Regions from separate parts of the Modestobacter versicolor genome, predicted to be linked through region 3. Evidence: predicted binding sites of a transcription regulator. Region 3 holds the regulator's gene; each other region holds the start of a gene.
The links. Region 3 encodes LexA, which represses DNA repair genes until DNA is damaged. Its sites were predicted from a motif close to TCGAACANNTGTTCGA; they were not measured.

Region 1: the regulator LexA is predicted to act here: its motif matches at 1,232-1,247, upstream of FHX36_RS06870 (DUF6504 family protein).
Region 2: the regulator LexA is predicted to act here: its motif matches at 2,124-2,139, upstream of FHX36_RS16150 (HNH endonuclease signature motif containing protein).

What each region holds. Positions count from the first base shown of each region.
Region 1 covers NZ_JACIBU010000001.1:1,419,005-1,422,273, reverse strand. Annotated here, with positions in the region: gene FHX36_RS06880 (GNAT family N-acetyltransferase) at 1-507, opposite strand, end outside; gene FHX36_RS06875 (YbaK/EbsC family protein) at 504-1,037, opposite strand; gene FHX36_RS06870 (DUF6504 family protein) at 1,364-1,684, shown strand; gene FHX36_RS06865 (SAV_6107 family HEPN domain-containing protein) at 1,684-2,181, shown strand; gene FHX36_RS06860 (DNA polymerase III subunit alpha) at 2,178-3,269, shown strand, end outside.
Region 2 covers NZ_JACIBU010000001.1:3,319,930-3,323,198, reverse strand. Annotated here, with positions in the region: gene FHX36_RS22460 (TOBE domain-containing protein) at 1-148, opposite strand, end outside; gene FHX36_RS16155 (RecQ family ATP-dependent DNA helicase) at 313-2,037, shown strand; gene FHX36_RS16150 (HNH endonuclease signature motif containing protein) at 2,157-3,269, shown strand, end outside.
Region 3 covers NZ_JACIBU010000002.1:45,382-48,650, forward strand. Annotated here, with positions in the region: gene FHX36_RS20235 (LysM peptidoglycan-binding domain-containing protein) at 68-595, opposite strand; gene lexA (transcriptional repressor LexA) at 903-1,715, shown strand; gene FHX36_RS20245 (hypothetical protein) at 1,772-2,851, opposite strand; gene FHX36_RS20250 (phosphatase PAP2 family protein) at 2,823-3,269, opposite strand, start outside.

The sequences.
Region 1 (3,269 bases), on a different contig from region 3:
GAAGTGGTAGCCGCGGGCCAGGTCGACGAAGCCGTCGGCGTGGTAGAGCCGGAAGGCCTTGGTGTCGGTGTCCGGGGTGCTCAGCAGCGCGGCGGGGTGCGGCAGGTCGGCCACCAGCGCGTGCAGCAGCTGGCGCCCCAGGCCGCGGCTCTGGTGGTCGGGGTGCACGTGCAGCTCGCAGACCTCGAACGCGCCGGGCAGCCACTGCTTCGCCGTCCGCCGGTCCAGCGCGTTGCGCACCTGGTCGTGCCACCACTGGCCCGGCGCCACCAGGTAGCCGTAGCCGAAGCCGACCAGCTGCTCGCCCTGCGCGGTCTCGGCGAAGCCGCCGACGGCCCGGAAGCCGGGGCGCTCGGTGTGCTGGACGGCGTAGCCGTAGCGCCCGGCGACCACGGACTCGCCGTAGCCCATCGCCGCGCCGTAGATGGCCAGCGCCTCGTGCAGGTGGTCGCGCAGCCAGCGGGTGGGCAGCTCGGTGACCCGGGTGGCGGGCGTGGTGTCGGTCATCGGTGGGTCGCCTCTGCGTCGGCCTGCGCTGCTGCGACCGGACCGGGACCCACCTCGGCGGGGGTGCCCTCGGTGAGCCGCAGCAGCTCGTCGTAGGTGGTGGGGAAGACGGTGTGCGGGTGCCCGGCGGCGGCCCAGACCCGGTCGTGGCGGGCCAGCTCGACGTCGACCAGGGTGCCGATGGGGGCGGGGTGCCCGAGCGGGGCGACCCCGCCGATGGCCTGCCCGGTGTGCCGCCGGACGAACTCCGGGGTCGCCCGGGTGATCGCCGGGACGCCGAGCAGGTCGGCGACCAGGGCCTCGTCGACCCGGTGGGCACCGCTGGTGAGCACCAGGAGCGGCTCACCGCCGACGTCGAACACCAGGCTGTTGGCGATCGCACCGACCTCGACCCCGAGCTGCGCCGCGGCTGCGGCGGCGGTGCGGGCGCTGTCGGTGAGCACGTGCACCTCGCCGGCGGCCCCGGCCGCGCGCAGCTGCTGCGCGACCTCGGCGACCCGGGGGTGGTGCGGGGGCTCCGCTCCGGTCATGCGGCGATCCTCCCACCGGCCCGGGCGGCGTGCCGCACCCGGCATCCGCGGTGCTCAGCGCCGGTCAGCCGGTCCCGCCGGCGGGTGGTCGGGCCGACCGCCGGGCGTTCGGTGCAGTGACTGCAACGACACGGCCGCGGACACGCCCGCGTCGGCTTGACGCTGCAGGCGGGCTCCGGTCTACTTCTAGGTGTTCGAACACCTGTTCGAACACCGGTGGACCCGTCCACCGGCCCGGGCCGCCGTGCACCTCGGTGCACGTGCGCTTCCCCGCCGGGCCGGGCGACGGGCCGGCCGGTGGGGGGCTGAGAGTGCGGGAGTCTGTCATGAGCCGGGTGCTCGTCGGGGCCGGAGGCCGCGTCGGTGAAGAGGTGCAGGTCGAGCAGGGGTCGTCGGGGCCGGCCCAGTTCTGGCGCGGGCAGACCCGCTACGCGGTGGGCGAGCTGCTCGACTCCTGGGTCGAGACCGCGCCGTGGTGGCAGGCCGACGCCGGCGGTGGTGCGTCGGCGGAGCTGGTCGCCACCCGGCAGGTCTGGCGGGTCGAGGCGGTCCGCGCCGGCCGCTCCCGGATGGACTTCGCCGGGGTGTTCGACCTGTCCTGGGAGCCCACGGCCAACCAGTGGCTGCTCGTCCGGGTGCACGACTGATGGGCGCCGCACGGGCCATGTCGTTCGAGGACCAGCTCCCGTTGCCCCCGCCGCTGCCGGCCCACGCCGCCCAGCTGCTCGGCCAGGCCCACCGGGGGCTGGCCGAGGCGGCCGCCTCCCCCGACGCGGGCTGGCGGTACGCCACCGCGCACCTGGCCGCCCTGCGCGGCGCGGCTGCCGTGCTGGCCGCCCGCACCCGCCCCGAGCCGGGCCGCCGCCGGCCGCGCAGCGCCTGGGTGCTCATCGGCCAGGTCGCCCCGGAGCTGGCCGAGTGGGCGGCGTTCTTCGCCGCCGGCGCGGCCAAGCGCGCCGCGGCCGAGGCCGGGATCACGCACGCGGTCACCGAGCGGGAGGCCGACGACCTGGTCCGCGACGTGACCACCTTCCTGGGTGTCGTCGAGGCGGCGATCAGCCGCGCGGTGCCCCCGCAGAGCCCGGCCCGGCTGCGCTCGACGGACGGCGGCCGCCGCCGCCCCGCCGGTCGCCCCGGTTCGTGAACGACCCCTTCGTCCACCTGCACGTCGCCTCGGGCTACTCGATGCGGCACGGCGCCAACCACCCGGCCGACCTCGTCGCCCGGGCCGCCGAGCACGGCATGGGCGCTCTCGCGCTGACCGACCGCGACGGCCTGTACGGGGCGGTGAAGTTCGCGCTGGCCTGCCGGTCGGCCGGGATCCGGCCGCTGTTCGGGGTCGACCTCGCCGTCGACCCGGCAGTCGGCGGCGAGCCGGGCGAGCCCGGCCGGGTCCGGGCCGCCGACCTGCACCGCGCCCGCCACCCGGCCGGCCGGCGGTCACCGGCCCGGGGCGGGGCCAGCGTCGACCCCCGGCTGCCGCGGGTCACCTTCCTGGCCCGCGACGGTGCCGGCTGGGCGTCGCTGTGCCGGCTGACCAGCGCCACCCACCTCGGCGGCACCCGCGGCGAGCCGGTGAGCTCGCTGCAGCTGGCCGGCGAGCACTCCTCGGGCCTGCTGGCGCTGCTGGGCCCGGACTCCTCGGTGGGCCGGGCGCTCGCCGCGGGGAACGAGGACCTGGCACGCGCCCGGCTGGCCGCCTGGCGGTCGGTGTTCGGCAGCGGCGACGACGGGTCCGCGCTGGTCCTCGAGGTCGTGCACCACCGCGGCCGGGGCGACCGGTCCCGGGCGCAGGCGATGCTGCGGTTCGCCGCCGAGACCGGGGTGCCGGCGGTGCTCACCAACGCGGTGCGCTACGTCGACGCCCTCGACGCCCCCACCGCCGACGTGCTCGACGCCGCCCGCCGGCTGGTGCCGCTGGGGGAGCGGCACGTCGACCGGCGCACCGCCGAGGGGTACCTGAAGTCGGGCAAGGAGATGGCCGACCTCGCCGACGACCTGGCCGGCCCCGACCGGGACGCCGCCCAGCGGCTGCTGGTCACCACCGCCCGGGTCGCCGAGCAGTGCGCGGTCGACGTGCGGGACGACCTCGGCATCGGCACGGTCCGCTACCCCGAGCTCGACGTGGTCACCACCGCGGCCGAGCGCGGGATGGGCCCCTCGGCGGTGCTGCGGGCGCGCTGCGAGGCCGGCTTCGGCCGCCGGGCGATGACGCCGTCGGCCGCGGTGCGG
Region 2 (3,269 bases), on a different contig from region 3:
CGACCCGGGCCAGGTCGACGCCGTCGACCTGCGCCGGTCCGGCCTCCCGGGTGGCCGGCAGCCGGTCGCTGTCGATCCAGCGGCGGACCGTGTCGTCGCTCACGCCGAGCAGCGCAGCGGCCTCGGCGATCCGGTAGGAGGTGGGCACGAGGGGCACCGTACGGCCGCAGGTGCGGAGGATCAACGGGCTCGGGTCCCGCAGATGCGGCTCGGCGCACGCACCAGGTTGTGCACCATACGTACCCGGCACGGGGTGGGCGACCCGACCCCGTGGGTCGTTTGCCGATCTCGGGGCCCGGGCAGACGGCGTCGGTGACCGCGACCGACCAGCGCCCTGCCGACCCCACCACGAAGGCGGGCGGCTCGGCGTCCGTGCGCACCAGGCGCATCCGCGAGACGGCCCGCGACGTCCTCGGGTACACCGAGTTCCGGCCCGGCCAGGAGGAGGCGATGAAGTCCGTCGCCGCCGGCCGGGACACCCTGGCCGTGCTGCCCTCGGGCGCCGGGAAGTCCGCCGTCTACACCGTCGCCGGGCTGCTGCTGGACGGTCCGGTCGTCATCGTCTCGCCGCTCATCGCCCTGCAGCGCGACCAGGTGCAGCGCCTGGAGGAGCTCGGTGAGGACGCCGTCGGCCGGGCCGCGGTGCTCAACTCCAGCCTGTCGGTGCTCGAGCACCAGGCAGTGCTGGACGGCATGCGTGACGGAACGGTCCGCTTCTGCTTCCTCGCGCCCGAGCAGCTGGCCAAGACCGAGGTCGTCGAGGCCATCCGGACGTCGGCACCGGCGCTGTTCGTCGTCGACGAGGCGCACTGCGTGTCCGCCTGGGGCCACGACTTCCGGCCGGACTACCTGCGGCTGGGCGGGGTCGTGCAGCAGCTCGGCCACCCGACGGTGCTCGCGCTGACCGCCACCGCCGCTCCCCCGGTGCGCGCCGAGATCGTCGAGCGGCTGGAGATGACCGACCCGGCGGTGATCGTCGCCGGCTTCGACCGGCCGGAGATCCGGCTGGAGGTCGAGCAGCACGCGGACGCGCACGGCAAGCACACCGCCGTCCTGGACCGGGTCACCGCGCTGACCGCCGACGGCATCGGCATCCTCTACAGCGCGACGCGCAAGGGCACCGAGGAGTTCGCCGCGGCGCTCACCGAGCGCGGGCTGCGGGCCCGGGCGTACCACGCGGGGCTGCGGAAGAGCGACCGCGAGGAGGTGCAGCGGGCGTACATGGACGACGAGCTGGACGTCGTCGTCGCGACCACCGCGTTCGGCATGGGCATCGACAAGCCGCAGACCCGGTTCGTCGTGCACGCCGAGCCCGCCGACTCCGTCGACAGCTACTACCAGGAGATCGGCCGCGCCGGCCGGGACGGCGAGCCGGCCATCGCCGTGCTGGTCTACCGGCCCGAGGACCTCGGCATCCGCAAGTTCTTCGCCGCCGGGGCGCCGGCCGAGGAGGAGCTGCAGCAGGTGGCCGGGCTGGTGCGCGCCGGTGCCGCCGCCGGCATGGACGGCGTGGACGTGAGGGAGCTGCGCGAGGAGACCGGCCTGGCCGCCACGCCGCTGGTCCGCGACCTGAACCTGCTGGAGCAGGCGGGCGCCGTCGTGCTGGACGACGAGGGCGCGGCCGCCCCCGCACCGGATGGCCCCGCCCCTGGGGAGGCCGCCGCGGCCGCCCGCGAGCTGGCCGAGCACCACACCAAGGTCGACGAGAGCCGGATCGAGATGATGCGCGGCTACGCCGAGACCACCGGCTGCCGCCGCCAGTTCCTGCTCGGCTACTTCGGCGAGCAGCTGGACGAGCCCTGCGGCAACTGCGACACCTGCACCTCTGGGTCGGCCTACGAGCACGCCGCACCGGTCGTCGACGGCGACCACCCGTTCGCCGTTGACACCGCCGTCGAGCACACCGAGTGGGGCCTGGGGATAGTCATGCGCCACGAGGAGGACCGGATCGTCGTGCTGTTCGAGGAGGTCGGCTACAAGACCCTCGGCCTGCAGGCGGTCATCGATCACGACCTGCTCCGCGAGCGCGCCGGCTGACGCCACGTCAAGGCCTGCCGCCCATCTGTGGACAGGGCTCTGACCTGGGGATACGGGTGGTCGTGACACTCCTGCTCGGCTAGACTTCGTACACCTGTTCGGGTCGGTCGGGAGGTGTCGTGAGCGAGCTGCGGTCGGTCCTGGATGCGCTCGCTGGCGCCGACCTGCACGAGCTGGCCGACGGTGAGGTGTTGGAGCGGGTCGCCCTGCTGGTGGCGGTGGGCAACCGGGTCGCTGCCGAGCTGACCCGGACCGTGCGGCATGCCGATGTCCGGCAGGCCGCGGAGCACGACGGGCTGACGTCGATGCGGTCGTGGCTGATCGGCCATGCCCGGCTGGCCCCGGCCGACGCGTCGCGGGTGGTGCGGTCGGGTCGGGCGCTGGAGCACTTCCCGGCGCTGGCCGCCGGGTTCGCCGAGGGTGCGGTCACCGCGGCACAGTTCGACGTCGTCGCCGGCGCGGTGGGCGAGCGCGAACGGGCGCAGGCGGCGGAGCAGGGCGTAGAGCTGGCGCCGTTCGACGAGGCCTGGACGGCGGTCGCTGTCGAGTCACCGCACTCGACGTTGATCACCGCCGTGCAGGCGTTCGAGGCCGCGCTGGACCCCGATGGCGTGGAGCCGGATCCCACCGAGGGCCGGCGGTTGTCGATCGCCCGGCACGCCGACGGCTCGGTGACCGGACGCTTCGACTTGGACGCGGTGGGTGGGGAGAAGGTGCAGGCGGCGATCGAGTCGATCGTGCAGGCCTCCCGCCCGAAGGGTGACGAGCGGACCCGCGGGCAGCAGAACGCGGACGCGCTGGTGCAGCTGTGCGACAACCAGCTCGCCGCCGGCACCCTGCCCACGCTGCGCACGGTCAAGCCGCACGTGGTCCTCGGCGTCGACCTCGACGACGTGGTCGACCCGGCCACCGGTCCCGGCGCGGCGCAGACCGGGTTCGGCGCGCAGATCTCCGCCGCCCGCGCCCGCTGGCTGGCCTGCGACGCCAGCATCTCCCGGATCGTGATGGGCCCCGACGGAGTCCCGCTGGAGCTCGGCCGGGACCACCGGGTGGTCACCCCGGGCCTGCGCAAGGCCGTCGTGCGCCGGGACCGGGCGTGCGTGTTCGCCGGCTGCGACGCCCCGCACTGGTGGTGCGACGTCCACCACCTCGTCCACTGGCTGCACGGCGGGGAGACCAGCCTGGGCAACTCCGGGCTCCTGTGCGAACGCCACCACACGAAGGTGCACCAC
Region 3 (3,269 bases):
CCTCCGTCGCGCAGGCCCCGCCCGCACCACCCGTGGGCCCCGTGGGCAGCGGCCCGGCGGGGCGTCGTCACGGCAGCTGCAGGACCTGGCCGGGCACCAGCTCGACCGCGTCGAGGTCGTTGGCGTCGACCAGGGCGTCGACGACGGCGCGCCGGTCCTCCTCGGGGGCGACCTCGCCGGCGATCGACCACAGGGTGTCGCCGGGCTGCACGACGACCGTCGACGAGCCGGCCAGCTCCAGGCCCCCGTCGGCCTGGCCCAGCTCCACCGCGACGGTGGCCACCGCGATGGAGAGGCCGATCGCGATGGACAGCCCGGACAGGGCCCGGCGGCCCCGGCGGGTCAACCGCAGCGGGCCGGGGGCAGCTGCGCGGGGGTGGGCGGCCGGGCGCGGGAGGGCCGCCGGCTCGACCGCGCAGCCGCCGCGCACCGACCGGCCACCCCCCAGCCCGTCGAACCGGGCCGGCCGCGCGCCGGGGCGGACCGCGTCGCGCCGCACGGGCGGGGCCACCGACTGCGGCCCACGGCCGGCCGGCGCGACACCCCGCGCGGGGACGGGAGAGGAGGCGGGGACGCTGCGCTGGGGGCTGGCCATCGGGGGACGCTCCTGGGTGTGACGGTGCCGGGCGGGACGACGGGCGGCCGACCAGGCATCGAGCACCGTGCTCGAACGCCTGTTCGATTCGAACGCCTGTGCGATGTCTACCGCACGGGTCCGACAAGTTCACCCCCGACACGGCACTTCTTCGAACACCTGTTTGAACTACACGGGTGTGACCCGCTACCGTGCTCCTGCGATCGAGACCCGGTCCGCCCGTCCCCGGCCCCGCCGGGGCCGCGGCGGGGCACCGGTGACCGACGCACCGGGAACGCTGCCCCTGGCAGCCGGACGAGGAGGACACATGGCGGCCGACGGCCCGACGGCAGGCAGCGGCAAGGCCCCCTCCCGGCGCAGCCGCGCCGGTGCGGACACCGCGGAGGGCGCCGGCACGGGAGCGGCGATCCGCGAGTTCCCCGACCGCGGTGAGGCCGGCGACGGGCTGACCCAGCGCCAGCGCCGGGTCCTGGAGGTCATCCGCGACTCCATCGAGCGCCGCGGGTACCCGCCGTCGGTCCGCGAGATCGGCGAGGCGGTCGGGCTCTCCTCCGCCTCCTCCGTGGCCCACCAGCTCTCGGTGCTGCAGCGCAAGGGCTGGCTCCGGCGCGACCCCAACCGCCCGCGCGCCCTCGACGTGCGCCTCCCCGGTGAGGCCGCCGCGGCCGCGGCGAGCGCCGAGGCCTCCGCCGAGGCGCTGGCCGCCGCGGGTGGCGCCAGCGGCGTCGACGAGGCGTCCGCCCCGCGTCCCACCTACGTGCCGCTCGTCGGCCGGATCGCCGCCGGTGGCCCGGTGCTGGCCGAGCAGGCCGTCGAGGACGTCTTCCCGCTCCCCCGCGAGCTGGTCGGCGAGGGCACGCTGTTCATGCTCAAGGTGGCCGGTGACTCGATGGTCGACGCGGCCATCTGCGACGGCGACTGGGTCGTCGTCCGCCAGCAGCCGACCGCGGAGAACGGCGAGATCGTCGCGGCGATGATCGACGGCGAGGCGACGGTGAAGACCTACAAGCGCCGCGACGGGCACGTCTGGCTGATGCCGCACAACGAGGCGTACGAGCCGATCCCCGGCGACGACGCCACGGTGCTGGGCCGGGTCGTCACCGTCCTGCGCCGGGTGTGAGGACGCCCCCTCCCGGACGGGGAGGGGGCGACACCCGCCCATCGGGTGGGCAGTGGTCAGCCGGCGCTGCGGCGACGGCGCAGCTTGCCGCCGATCCACACCAGCCCGGTGGCCACCAGTGCGGCGATCAGCCCGGCGGTCAGCGGCGTGACCTCGTGGGTCAGCGTGGCCGCCGCGGACTCCTCGTCCGCCGGTCCGGTGGACGCTGCCGGCGCCAGCTCGCCAGCCGCCGGCAGGAGCGTCACCACGGCGGGGAGCCCCTCACCCGACACCAGCAGGTCGCGGTCGTTGGCCGCGAAGGCGATCGCCTCCCCCTGCGGTGACTCGGGCAGGGGCACCCGCACCGGCGGCAGCGCCAGTGCACCGGCGACGTCGGAACCGCTGAGCGGCCAGACGTAGGCGTCGGTGTAGGTGCGCAGCGCGATCCGCTGGCCGTCGGCGGAGACCGCGCCGCCGGTCACCATCAGCTCGCCGGCCCGCCCGACCGGGCCACCGGGGGTGCCGGTGAGGGTGAAGCCGAGCTCGAGCACCCGCGACATGGGCACGGTGGCCCCGTCGGCCAGCGGTGCGTCGGGGCGGTAGACCGAGCTGGCCCCGAGCACCTCCTTGGTGACCAGGTACGGCGTGCCGTCGGGTGCCAGCAGGAGCGCCTCGGCGTCGTGCGCCCCGTCGGGGTAGGTCAGCCGGGTGAGCGTGCTGCTGCCGTCGGCCCGCAGGCCGATGAGCGCCACGGTCTCCCGGGTCTGGGTGTTGTCCCCGGTGTCGGCCAGCCAGATGGTGCCGTCGACGCCGAGCGCCATGTCCTCGGGGTCGTAGGGGTCGACGTCGGCCGAGCGCACGTCGCCGACGGCGCACGAGCCGTCGAGCACGTAGACCTCGGCACGGTCGCCGCCGTCGTTCAGGGCGAGCATGGCGTCCCCCGCGCTGACCAGACCGGAGAGCTCCGGCAGTCGCGGGTCGGCGATCTCGCAGCGGGTGGCGGCGGTCCCGAAGGCAGCGGGCTCGGCGCCCTCGGCGGCGGCGGGGCCGGCCGTCAGCACGGTCAGCAGCAGCCCCAGGGGTGCGCAGAGGGCCGCGCCCCCCGCCCAGGTGCGGCGGCCGGCGCGGTCAGGCGTGCGATCGGCCCGCTCTGGCACGGACCCAGCGTGACACCAGCAGCGTGTCCAGTGCATGAACCACGCCCAACAACAGCAGGCCCACGGCCAGCCCGACCACGGCATCGGTGACCCAGTGGAAGTCCAGCGCCACCATGGCCACACCCGTTGACAGCGGCCCCAGCACGCTGAGCAGCCAGGCGGTGCGCTGCGCCCACGCGGGCAGCCCGAACTCGACGGCCTGCCAGCGGGCGACACCCCACATCAGCACGGCGTTCGCAACGTGGCCCGAGGGGTAGCTGGCGCCGTCGCGGTGGAAGTAGGACCCCGGGTAGGCCGGAGCGGTGCGGCCGGCGCCGTACTTGAACGCGTAGACCACCGCGGTCAGCAGCGCCAGGGCCACCACCACCCGGATGAGCGGTACGAGCGTGCGCTGCCGGACGGCGAGCCACCCCACCAG